2 regions of the Aminobacter sp. BE322 genome follow, and region 1 is predicted to be linked to the other one. Evidence: riboswitches for the same ligand, from Rfam matches in the RefSeq annotation. Region 1 holds a riboswitch; the other holds the start of a gene.
The links. A riboswitch is a leader RNA that binds a small molecule or an ion and turns the genes downstream of it on or off. The one in region 1 is predicted to bind cobalamin.
Positions count from the first base shown of each region.

Region 2: it holds a riboswitch for cobalamin, as region 1 does, so the genes downstream of both, bluB (5,6-dimethylbenzimidazole synthase) here and J2X50_RS02030 (DUF1636 family protein) in region 1, are expected to answer to the same signal.

Region 1 is NZ_JBNPXB010000001.1:413,274-418,274, forward strand. It holds gene J2X50_RS02020 (NADH-quinone oxidoreductase subunit A) at 1-188, opposite strand, end outside; gene J2X50_RS02025 (winged helix-turn-helix domain-containing protein) at 532-1,758, shown strand; cobalamin riboswitch at 1,754-1,956, shown strand; gene J2X50_RS02030 (DUF1636 family protein) at 1,995-2,429, shown strand; gene cobW (cobalamin biosynthesis protein CobW) at 2,426-3,463, shown strand; gene J2X50_RS02040 (cobaltochelatase subunit CobN) at 3,478-5,001, shown strand, end outside.
Region 2 is NZ_JBNPXB010000002.1:211,208-216,208, reverse strand. It holds gene J2X50_RS05100 (lytic murein transglycosylase) at 1-688, opposite strand, end outside; gene galU (UTP--glucose-1-phosphate uridylyltransferase GalU) at 934-1,821, shown strand; cobalamin riboswitch at 1,891-2,073, shown strand; gene bluB (5,6-dimethylbenzimidazole synthase) at 2,121-2,852, shown strand; gene J2X50_RS05085 (outer membrane beta-barrel protein) at 2,849-4,495, opposite strand; gene J2X50_RS05080 (KpsF/GutQ family sugar-phosphate isomerase) at 4,701-5,001, shown strand, end outside.

The DNA.
Region 1 (5,001 bases):
AACCGGATGTCGAATTTCATGCGGGCATCGTCGAAGGAGTTGAAGCCGCACTCGTAGGCCGACAGCTTTTCCGGGTCCGGGCTGCGGTAGGCGACGAGGAAGGGCGCCACGATGAGGGCGATGCCGACTACGAGCGCCACACCGATGAAAATGACGATGGGCAGATACGAACTCAGGAGAGCGTTCATGCTGCGAATTCCGTTGGTGGCCAATCCACCCAGACTTACAGCACGGGGTCCGTTTCCGGAAGCGCGACGGTTCCTCGCCGGTTCGGACGAAACGGTCGTGCTGCAATGCGGCGACGGTTAGCGCAGGCAGTCGGGCGAAGCAAGCCCAACCTTGTCCGAAAGGTGGCAAACCCCACGGCTGGGCCAGAATCCTGGGGGCACGGCCCATCTTTGATTTCCTTCTATTTTTACTCCACTTTACTCTCCTGACAAGTCCCGAGCCGCGCTTCTGCTAGCATCTGCAGCAAAGTGCGATTCCCCTGCCCTAGCGTCACATTTCCGAAGACTGCGATAGCTTGCCGCAATGACTGAAAAAATCTCCCTGGCCACCGCCCGCCGCATCGCTCTCGCCGCGCAGGGTTTTGCCGATCCGCCGCCGGCCGGAGCGATCACGCGACGTCACCTCAAGCGTGTGCTCGACCGCACCGGCCTGTTCCAGATCGATTCGGTCAGCGCCGTCGTCCGCGCCCACTACATGCCGCTCTATTCGCGACTCGGCCCCTATCCGATGGCGCTGCTCGACGATGCCATGCAGCCGAAAAAGCGCATGCTGTTCGAATATTGGGCGCACGAGGCCTCGCTGCTGCCGCTCGAGACCTTTCCGCTGATCCGCTGGCGCATGGAGTGCGCCGATACGGAAATGTACTCGGGCCTGGCCAAATTCGGCCGCGAGCACCGCAGCCAAATCGAAGCGATCTACCGGGAGGTCGTCGACCGCGGACCGATCGCTGCGTCCGATATAGAAGGGACCAAAGGCTCGGGCGGCTGGTGGGGCTGGAGCCGCGAGAAGTATGCCTTCGAATGGCTGTTCTGGGCCGGCCGCATCACCACCCATTCGCGCCGCGGCTTCGAGCGGCTCTACGACCTGCCCGAACGCGTCCTGCCCGGCGAGATATTTAACCGCCCTGCCCTGCCAGCCGCCGACGCGCATCGCGAACTCCTCAGGATTTCCGCCCGCGCCCACGGCGTCGCCACCGCCATCTGCCTGCGCGACTACTTTCGCCTGTCGCCGGCCGACATGAAGGACCGGCTCGAGGAATTGGTAGAGATGGGCGAACTGGTTCCGGTGCGGGTCGAAGGCTGGAACCGGCAGGCCTATCTCCACGCCGGGGCGCGTGTCCCACGCAAGATCCAGGCACGCGCCCTGCTCGCGCCCTTCGATCCGCTCGTATTCGAACGCACCCGTACCGAGAAGTTGTTCGACTTCCGCTATCGCATCGAGATCTACACCCCGGCGGACAAGCGCCAGTACGGCTACTACGTGCTGCCGTTCCTGCTCGGCGAGCGCATCGTCGCCCGCATCGACCTGAAGGCCGATCGCCCGGCGGGCGTGCTGCGCGTTCACGCGGTCTATTCGGAACCATGTGCCCCGGCCGAAACCGCAGCCGAACTCTATGAAGAACTCAAACAGATGCGCGACTGGCTCGGCCTCGAGCGCATCGAGGTGACGCCCGCCGGCGACCTAGGGCCGGCGCTGAGCGACATTGTTGGTCGCTCCGCTGCGTTGACTCCAACCCTGCCTACCGCCTAAATCGCCAGTCGACGGTCCTCCGCCCGCAAAGGCGGAGGCTAAGAGGGAATGCGGTGCGGCTTTTTCGGCCAACTCCGCGGCTGTCCCCGCAACTGTGAGCGAAGAGCCGAGCTCGAAGACCACTGGGAGATTTCCCGGGAAGGCGGGCGACGGCGACGATCCGCAAGCCAGGAGACCTGCCGTCTGAGACTGTGATCCGATCGCCTGGCGGGTGTCCCGGGCAGGGAGCCTGGATTTTGGACTTCGACGACAATTTTCCGGTCGGGACTTCGGACGCGTGCTGCGACGCAGCCGGCACGCCTGCTTGCGACGTGACCATCCTCGTCTGCTCCTCCTGCCGCGACGAGACGGGCTCTGACGCCCATCCCCGCGCCGGCGCGAAACTTGCCGAGCACGCCCGTATCGCAGCCGGCGGCGACGTCGCCGTGCGCACCGTCGAATGCCTCGGCAACTGCAAGCGCCGACTGAGCGCCGCGCTCATCCGCGACGGCGCCTGGAGCTACGTCTTCGGCGATCTCACCATCTCGTCGGGCGAAGACCTCGTCACCGGCGCAAGGCTCTTCGCCACCTCGACCGACGGCCTCATCCCCTGGCGCGGCCGTCCCGACAGCCTCAAGCGCGGCCTCGTCGCGCGCATCCCACCACTTGCTCTCATCAAGGAAGACAAATGACCGCCTCCGTCGAACGCGTTCCCTGCACCGTCGTCACCGGCTTTCTCGGCGCCGGCAAGACCACCCTGCTCCGCAACATCCTCGAGAACTCCAAGGGCAAGCGCCTCGCCATCATCGTCAACGAATTCGGCGACGTCGGCATCGACGGCGAGATCCTCAAGGGCTGCGGCATCGACGCCTGCCCGGAAGAAAACATCGTCGAGCTCGCCAACGGCTGCATCTGCTGCACGGTCGCCGACGACTTCGTGCCGGCCCTCGACCAGATTCTGTCGCGCACGCCGAAGGTCGACCACATCCTGATCGAGACCTCGGGCCTCGCTTTGCCCAAGCCCCTGGTGCAGGCCTTCCAGTGGCCGACGGTGAAGAGCCGCGTCACAGTGGATGGCGTCATCGCCGTGGTCGACGGCCCCGCACTTGCCGACGGCAATGTTGCCTCCGACATGGAGGCGCTCGCCGCCCAGCGCCTGGCCGATGATTCGCTCGACCATGACGATCCGGTCGAAGAAGTGTTCGAGGACCAGGTCGCCTGCGCCGACCTCATCATCCTGTCCAAGTCCGACCTGCTCGACGAGGCCGGCCATGCGCGTGCCAGCGCCATCGTCGGCGAGCATCTGGCACGCGCGGTCAAGATCGTGCCGTCGGCGCATGGCAAGGTCGATCCGTCGGTGCTGCTCGGCCTCGGCCTCGCCGTCGAGGACGACATCGAGAACCGCAAGACCCACCATGACGGCGCCTTCGACCACGAGCACGACGACTTCGACACCTTCGTCATCGAGATCCCCTCGATCGCCAGCCCGGAAGAACTCGCCAAGCGCGTCGCCACCGCCGCGGAGGAAGAAAACGTGCTGCGTGTAAAAGGCTTCGTCGACGTCGGCGGCAAGCCGATGCGCCTGCTCGTCCAGGCCGTCGGCCCGCGCGTCAACCACTACTACGACCGCGCCTGGACCGTCGAAGACGATCGCCGCTCGCGTCTCGTGGTCATCGGCCTCAAGGGCCTCGACCGCCCGGCCATCGAGCGCATCCTGGTCGGCTGAACCGGACGACAGGGATGCATATCCTCACCACCACATCCGCCTCGCTCGACGACCTGATCGAGCCTGTGGACCTCAGGCAGAAGCCTGCGGATGTGGTGGCGCTGTCCTTCACCGACAGCGACCTGGCCGGCCTCGCCAACGCCTGGAAGGCGGAGGCGACAAACCTGCCGTCGATGCGACTGGCCAATCTGCGCGACCTCCGCCACCCGATGTCGGTCGACCTCTGGATCGACAGCGTTGCGGCGCATGCCAAGGTCGTCCTCGTCCGCATCCTCGGCGGCCACGACTGGTGGCGCTACGGCTGCGACCGCCTCGCAGCCCTTGCGCGCGAAAAAGGCATCGCGCTGGCGCTGCTGCCCGGCGAGAGCCACGACGAGGATCTCAGGCTGATCGAAGCCTCGACGCTGCCGCGCGGAGAACTCGACGCTCTGCTCGGCTACTTCCGCGAGGGCGGCCCCGAGAACATGAAGGCGCTGGTCGCGCGGCTGGCAGGATTGGCGGGCGTTAGCAGTACAGCTGTCGCACCGGTTTCGGTGCCGAAGGCGGGATTCTATGATCCGGAGCGGGGCGTGGCCTTGGCCCCGTTCTCCCCGTTCACGGGGAGAAGGTCCCGGCAGGGGGATGAGGGGCAGGAGCCCACATCGCCCCTCTTGGCGCAGCCCCTCATCCGCCCCTTCGGGGCACCTTCTCCCCGTAAACGGGGAGAAGGAAGCACCATCCCCATCCTCTTCTACCGCTCGATACTGCTCGCCGCCGACGTAGCGCCGATCGACGCATTGGTCGAAGCACTCAGGGCACAAGGTCTTCGCCCTGTCCCGATCTTCGTCTCCAGCCTCAAGGACAAGGATTCCCTCGCCTTCGTCGACGCGGCTTTGGCCGAGCTGGACCCCGCGGCCATCGTCACCGCGACCGCCTTTGCCGCAGGCGCCGAACCGGGCGCGGAAACGCTGTTCGACCGTGCCGGCGTGCCGGTCTTCCAGGTCATCGTCGCCACCACCCGCCGCGAGGCCTGGGAAGGCAGCCCGCGCGGCCTGGCGCCCGCCGACCTCGCCATGCATGTGGTGATGCCCGAACTCGACGGCCGCATCCTCGCCTGCGCCATTTCCTTCAAGGCCGAGAGCGACGTCGACCCCGCACTCGGCTTCCGCGCGTTTTCCAACCGGCCAGAGCCCGACCGCGTCGAACAGGTCGCCCGCCGTATTGCAGCACACCTCGGGCTGCGTGAGACGCCCCGCGAAAAACGCAAGCTCGCGATCCTCATCCCCGACTACCCCAGCGCCCCCGGCCGCACCGGCTATGCCGTCGGCCTCGACGTGCCATCCAGCTTGCTCGCCATGCTGCACGACCTCAAGGACGCCGGCTACGACGTTGAATCGATTCCGGAATCGCCACGGGCGCTTCTCGACCTGATCGAGGCCGGCGGGCATGGGCTTGCGCTTGAAGACTATGTAGAACTCTCCGCCGATCTGCCCACGGAAGCAAGGAATGCAGTCGAGGCGGCGTGGGGGGAAGCTGCGCTGGAGGCTGAAACGCCGCCG
Region 2 (5,001 bases), on a different contig from region 1:
CGAGCGCGTCGGGCACCGAATTCCAGATGTCGCGGCGGCCGTTGCCGTCGGCGTCGACCGCATAGGCCTGGTAGCTGGTCGGGATGAACTGGGTATGGCCCATGGCGCCGGCCCAGGAGCCCATCAGGTTGCTTTCCTTGATGTCGCCGCGCTGCAGGATCTTGAGGGCGGCGATGAGCTGGGTGCGGGCGTATTTGGCGCGGCGCTGGTCGCCATAGGCGAGCGTCGCCAGCGAGCGCACCACGTTGCGCATCACCTTGTCGTTCTTGAGGATCTCGCCATAGTTCGATTCCATCGACCAGATGGCCAACAGCACGTAGCGGTCGACGCCGTAGGCAGCCTCGATGCGGTCGAGCCAGGGCTTCCACTTGCGCGCCATCTCGCGGCCGGTGGCGATCGACTGGTCATGCACGCGGTTGTCGAAATAGTCCCACACCGGGGCGGTGAATTCGGGCTGGAAACGCGCCTTTTCCAGCACTTCGGCATCGGCGGAGGTGATGCCGCGGAAGGCGCGGTCGTAGGTCGAACCGGAAATGCCGTTGTCGGCTGCGACCGAACGGAAGCTCGCCACCCAGCGCTGGAACCCCGGCTCGGCGGCGGCGGGACCTGCAGGCAGCAAAAGCGCCAATGAAATGCCGGCGATTGCGGCGGCGCTGGCGAGGGCCCGGGCGGTCTTGCGAAGAGGCATTCTTTCCTCCTTGGAGAGATCAGAAAGTCGATTCATCGCCGAAGCCGGTTATCAATCAGTTTACCATAGTCCTCCGGGGGAACGAAAAGCCGCCTGCCGAATTGTCCAGGGCCAGTCATCTCGATCAAGTTCGCGTGATCGCTGGTCTTGCCCGCCGTCCCCGAATATGTGAACGCATTCAGTATTCATCAATTGGGGCGTGACAGTGTCCACGCCCGGTACATGCAACCATCGGACGAACACCCATGAAACGAGTTCGCAAGGCAGTATTTCCTGTCGCAGGTCTGGGCACGCGCTTCCTGCCCGCCACCAAGTCGATACCGAAGGAAATGCTGACCGTCGTCGACAAGCCGGTGATCCAGTACGTCGTCGACGAGGCGCGCGAAGCAGGCATCGAGCACTTCATCTTCGTCACCGGCCGCAACAAGGCGGTCATCGAGGACCACTTCGACGTCCAGTTCGAGCTCTACGACACGCTTGCCCAGCGCGGAAAGGGCGAACAGCTCGAAAGGCTGCAGCGCCTGCAGCCGGCGCCGGGCCAGACCTCGTTCACCCGCCAGCAGGTGCCGCTCGGCCTCGGCCACGCGGTCTGGTGCGCGCGCGAACTCGTCGGCAACGAGCCGTTCGCGCTGCTTCTGCCCGACATGATCATGCAGTCCGAGAAGAGCTGCATGCGCGAGATGGTCGAGCTCTACAACGAGACCGGCAACAACATCATCGCCGTGCAGGAATGCGATCCCGCCGAGGCGCACAAATACGGCATCGTCGGCAAGGGCGATACCGTCCATACCGGCTTCCGCATCGACGGCATGGTGGAGAAGCCCAAGCCCGGCACGGCGCCGTCGAACCTGTTCATCAACGGCCGCTACATCCTGCAGCCGGAGATCTTCGGCATCCTCGCCAACCAGGAGCGCGGCGCCGGCGACGAGATCCAGCTCACCGACGCGATGCTCAAGCTCGAGAAGCAGCAGGCCTTCTACGGCTATCACTACCGCGGCCGCACCTTCGACTGCGGTTCGCCGGAGGGTTTCGTCGAGGCCAACGTCGCCTTCGCGCTGTCGCGCGCCGATATCAACGAGCGCATGGCTGGCGTCATCGAAAGCCTGCTCGGCGAGATGAAGCCGGGTCGCTGACCTTCCCATGAATGTCGCCCGCGCGTCAGATTTGGGCGCGCGGCGCGGTGGTTTTCGGCCTCAGGGCCGTGTAGACATGTGCTGCCAGGTGCCCGCAGCGATGCGGGAGAATCGGGAACACGGTGCAAATCCGTGGCGTGCCCAACGCTGTGAGAGGGACCGCATCGGCAAAAGCCACTGTCCGCAGGACGGGAAGGCGCCGGAGGCGGGTTGAACTCGAGCCAGAAGACCGGCCCGGCAGAAATCGTCCACCGCATGGTCAGGCGGCGGAAACCGATATGCTCGCCAGGGGACACGCGATGCCGGCCGACCATACCCATGCCATTACGGGCTGTTTCGATGCGGCGGCGCAGCATGCCGTGTACCGCGCCATCTTCACGCGCCGCGACGTGCGCAGCCATTTCCTGCCCGATCCGATCGACGATGCCCAGCTGGCGCGCCTGCTGATGGCGGCACATCACGCGCCCTCGGTCGGCTTCATGCAGCCGTGGAACTTCATCGTCATCCGCGATCCTGGCCGCAGGGAGCAGGTGCGCGAGCTCTTCCTCGCCGCGCGCGGGCAGGAACTGCCGCACATCGCCGAGGAGCGGCAGGCGCTCTACCGCAAGCTCAAGCTCGAAGGCATCGCGGAGACGCCGCTCAACCTGGTCGTGACCTGCGACCGCAGCCGGTCGCAGCACTCGCCGCTCGGTCGCTGGCACAACCCCGAGATGGACCTCTACAGCACGGTCTGCGCGGTGCAGAACTTCTGGCTGGCGGCCCGTGCCGAGGGCATCGGCGTCGGATGGGTCAGCATCCTCGACCGCGAGGCGCTGAAAAGGCTGCTCGGCATTCCCGAACACGTCACGCCGGTGGCCTATCTGTGCGTCGGCCGCGTGTCGGAGTTCGCCGCGCGGCCGGACCTGGAGCGGCATGGTTGGGCAAGCCGCCTGCCGCTCGCCGATCTCATCATGAGCGAGGTCTATTCCGGCCCGGGCGAGGAGGTGCTGAAGGCCGCCATTTCGACGATGTCGGCCACCGGGAAGACCTAGCGCTGTACCCTCAGCCCGACGAACACGCTGTTGGTGCTGCTGTCGCGGCCGGCGCGCGTGCTGTCGAGCGCTTCGTGCCTCAAGCGGCCGGTCAGGCCGGCGTAGCGGTTGAGCCACCAAGTCAGCCCGGCTTCCGCGGTCAGCGTCAGCTCGCGCTCGTCCGAGCCGGCATAGTCGCGCCAGCCTGTGCCGGCCGCGGCAAACCCGGTGAGGTTGGCCCGCATCTGGCGTTCGACCGCGAGGCGCCCGGAATAGAGCACCGAGCCGCTCTGGCCCGGCGTCGTCGAGCCTTCCACCACGGTCGTGCCGGTGAGGCTGACGATGGTGCCGCGGATCGGCGACCAGCGGAGATCGGCCGCGAGCGTGGCTGCGGAAATCGTGTCCAGGCGGTCGTCGTCGAAGTCCTCGGCGATCCAGCCCGCCGAGACCTCGCCGCCGAATTTCTCGCCCATGTCGATCTCGACGCCGGCGCGCGCGCCGACACGGTTCGACGAGCGCTCGAAGTCGGCGGTGTCGAACCTGAGGTCGTAGACGCGGCGGCCGAACTCGACCTCGCCGAAGGGGATCAGGGCCGGCGAAATCTCGTAGCCGGCGCGCAGGCGGCCGGTATAGAGCGTGGAATTCCGGTCTTCCTGCGACAGCGTGCCCCCGACGGACAGTTCGGCGTCGTCGAAGCGCTCGTTGGTCACTTCACCGGTGGCGGCAAGCCGAACCTTGCCCACGTCCTTTTCCAGACCCAGGCTACCGTCGAGCGTGCGCCGCAGGGGCCGCGAGACAGTGTCCTCGATCACCACCGGCGACGTCGCCGATTCCGGCCTGACATTGTAGCCGAGCGTGCCGATGGCGCGGAAACCGTCGGTCAGGTCGAGTTCGAGCCGCCCGTCGATGCCGCCCGTGGCCTCCTCGAGTTCCTGCCCGGAGACGGATTTGCGGAAGGTGCCGTAGGCGTCGATCGTCGCCGAGTGGCGCTCCCAGTCGGAGACGGCGTTGAGGCGAAGCGCGGTTTCGGAAAGCACCGCCGACTTGCCGTTGGCGCTCGAATCGGCGTTCGACGTCGCCGTCACGCCCTGTTCCAGGCTGGGCCGCAGCACGAAGCTGCCGACGCGGATGCCGGGTGCCGCGAACGGATAGTCGTCGCGCGGCACGTAGCGTCCCTCGATGGCCGACTGGCGCCGTGCCTCCGAGCCGCTGGTCGGGGCAAATTCAGAATCGACCGTTCCCTGGCGCACCGCACCGGTGGTCAGGTCGCCGTCCGGCTCCGCCGGCGCCTCCGGCCCGCTCGGCGGCGACGGGCGCGCAGCCGTACCCGCGCTGAGGCGCCTGCGGGCCGCCTCGGCGCGCTGCCGGGCCGTGGTCGGGGGTAGGGCATAGGTCGAGGCGGACGCCGGGTCGGCGTTCGGCGGCTCGCTGAATATGTCGGCCGTCTCGCCGCCCGGCTGGTCGGGAACGGCCCCGGGGCTCGCGGGCTGATATGTGTCCTGGTTCTGCTCCTGGGCAGCTGGGGCCGGCTGCACGGCCGGGCGCTTGCGCCACATCAGCGCGTCCCGGACCTGGGTTTCGCTGACCGCGCCGCGCAGGCCGGCTTCCTGGGCCTGGGCGGGGAGCAGGCACGCCATGGCCGCCACGCCTGCCGTCGCCAGCAAGGCGCATATGCGCGCACCGTTTGGCCGTCCCATTCGCTCCGACAAGACCCGTTCCATTGCCACCAATGCCCCGCAGGCGCATGGGCGCCGTGCTTAGCAACTCGTAAATCGCCATGGTTAACGGAGCGTTTCGCTGGCGCGCCGGAAGGGCAAACGGGGGGCGATAGTGATGGACAGCCGGCTTGCGACGCGCTAACGCATGCGCATGCACGCTGGATCGCTGAAAAAAGAGCCGGACCCGCAGGCCTCGATTGCCTCGGCGCTCCGTACGATCGCCACCGAGCAGGTCGGAATCGCCGCTCTCCTCGCATCGCTGGAAGGCCCGCTGGCCGCGCCGTTCGCGCGCGCTGTCTCGGTGCTTGGCCAGCTGAATGGCCGCGCCATCATCACCGGCGTCGGCAAGAGCGGCCATATCGGCAGGAAGATCGCCGCCACCTTCGCCTCGACCGGCACGCCGTCCTATTTCGTCCACCCGGCGGAAGCCATCCACGGCGACCTCGGCATGA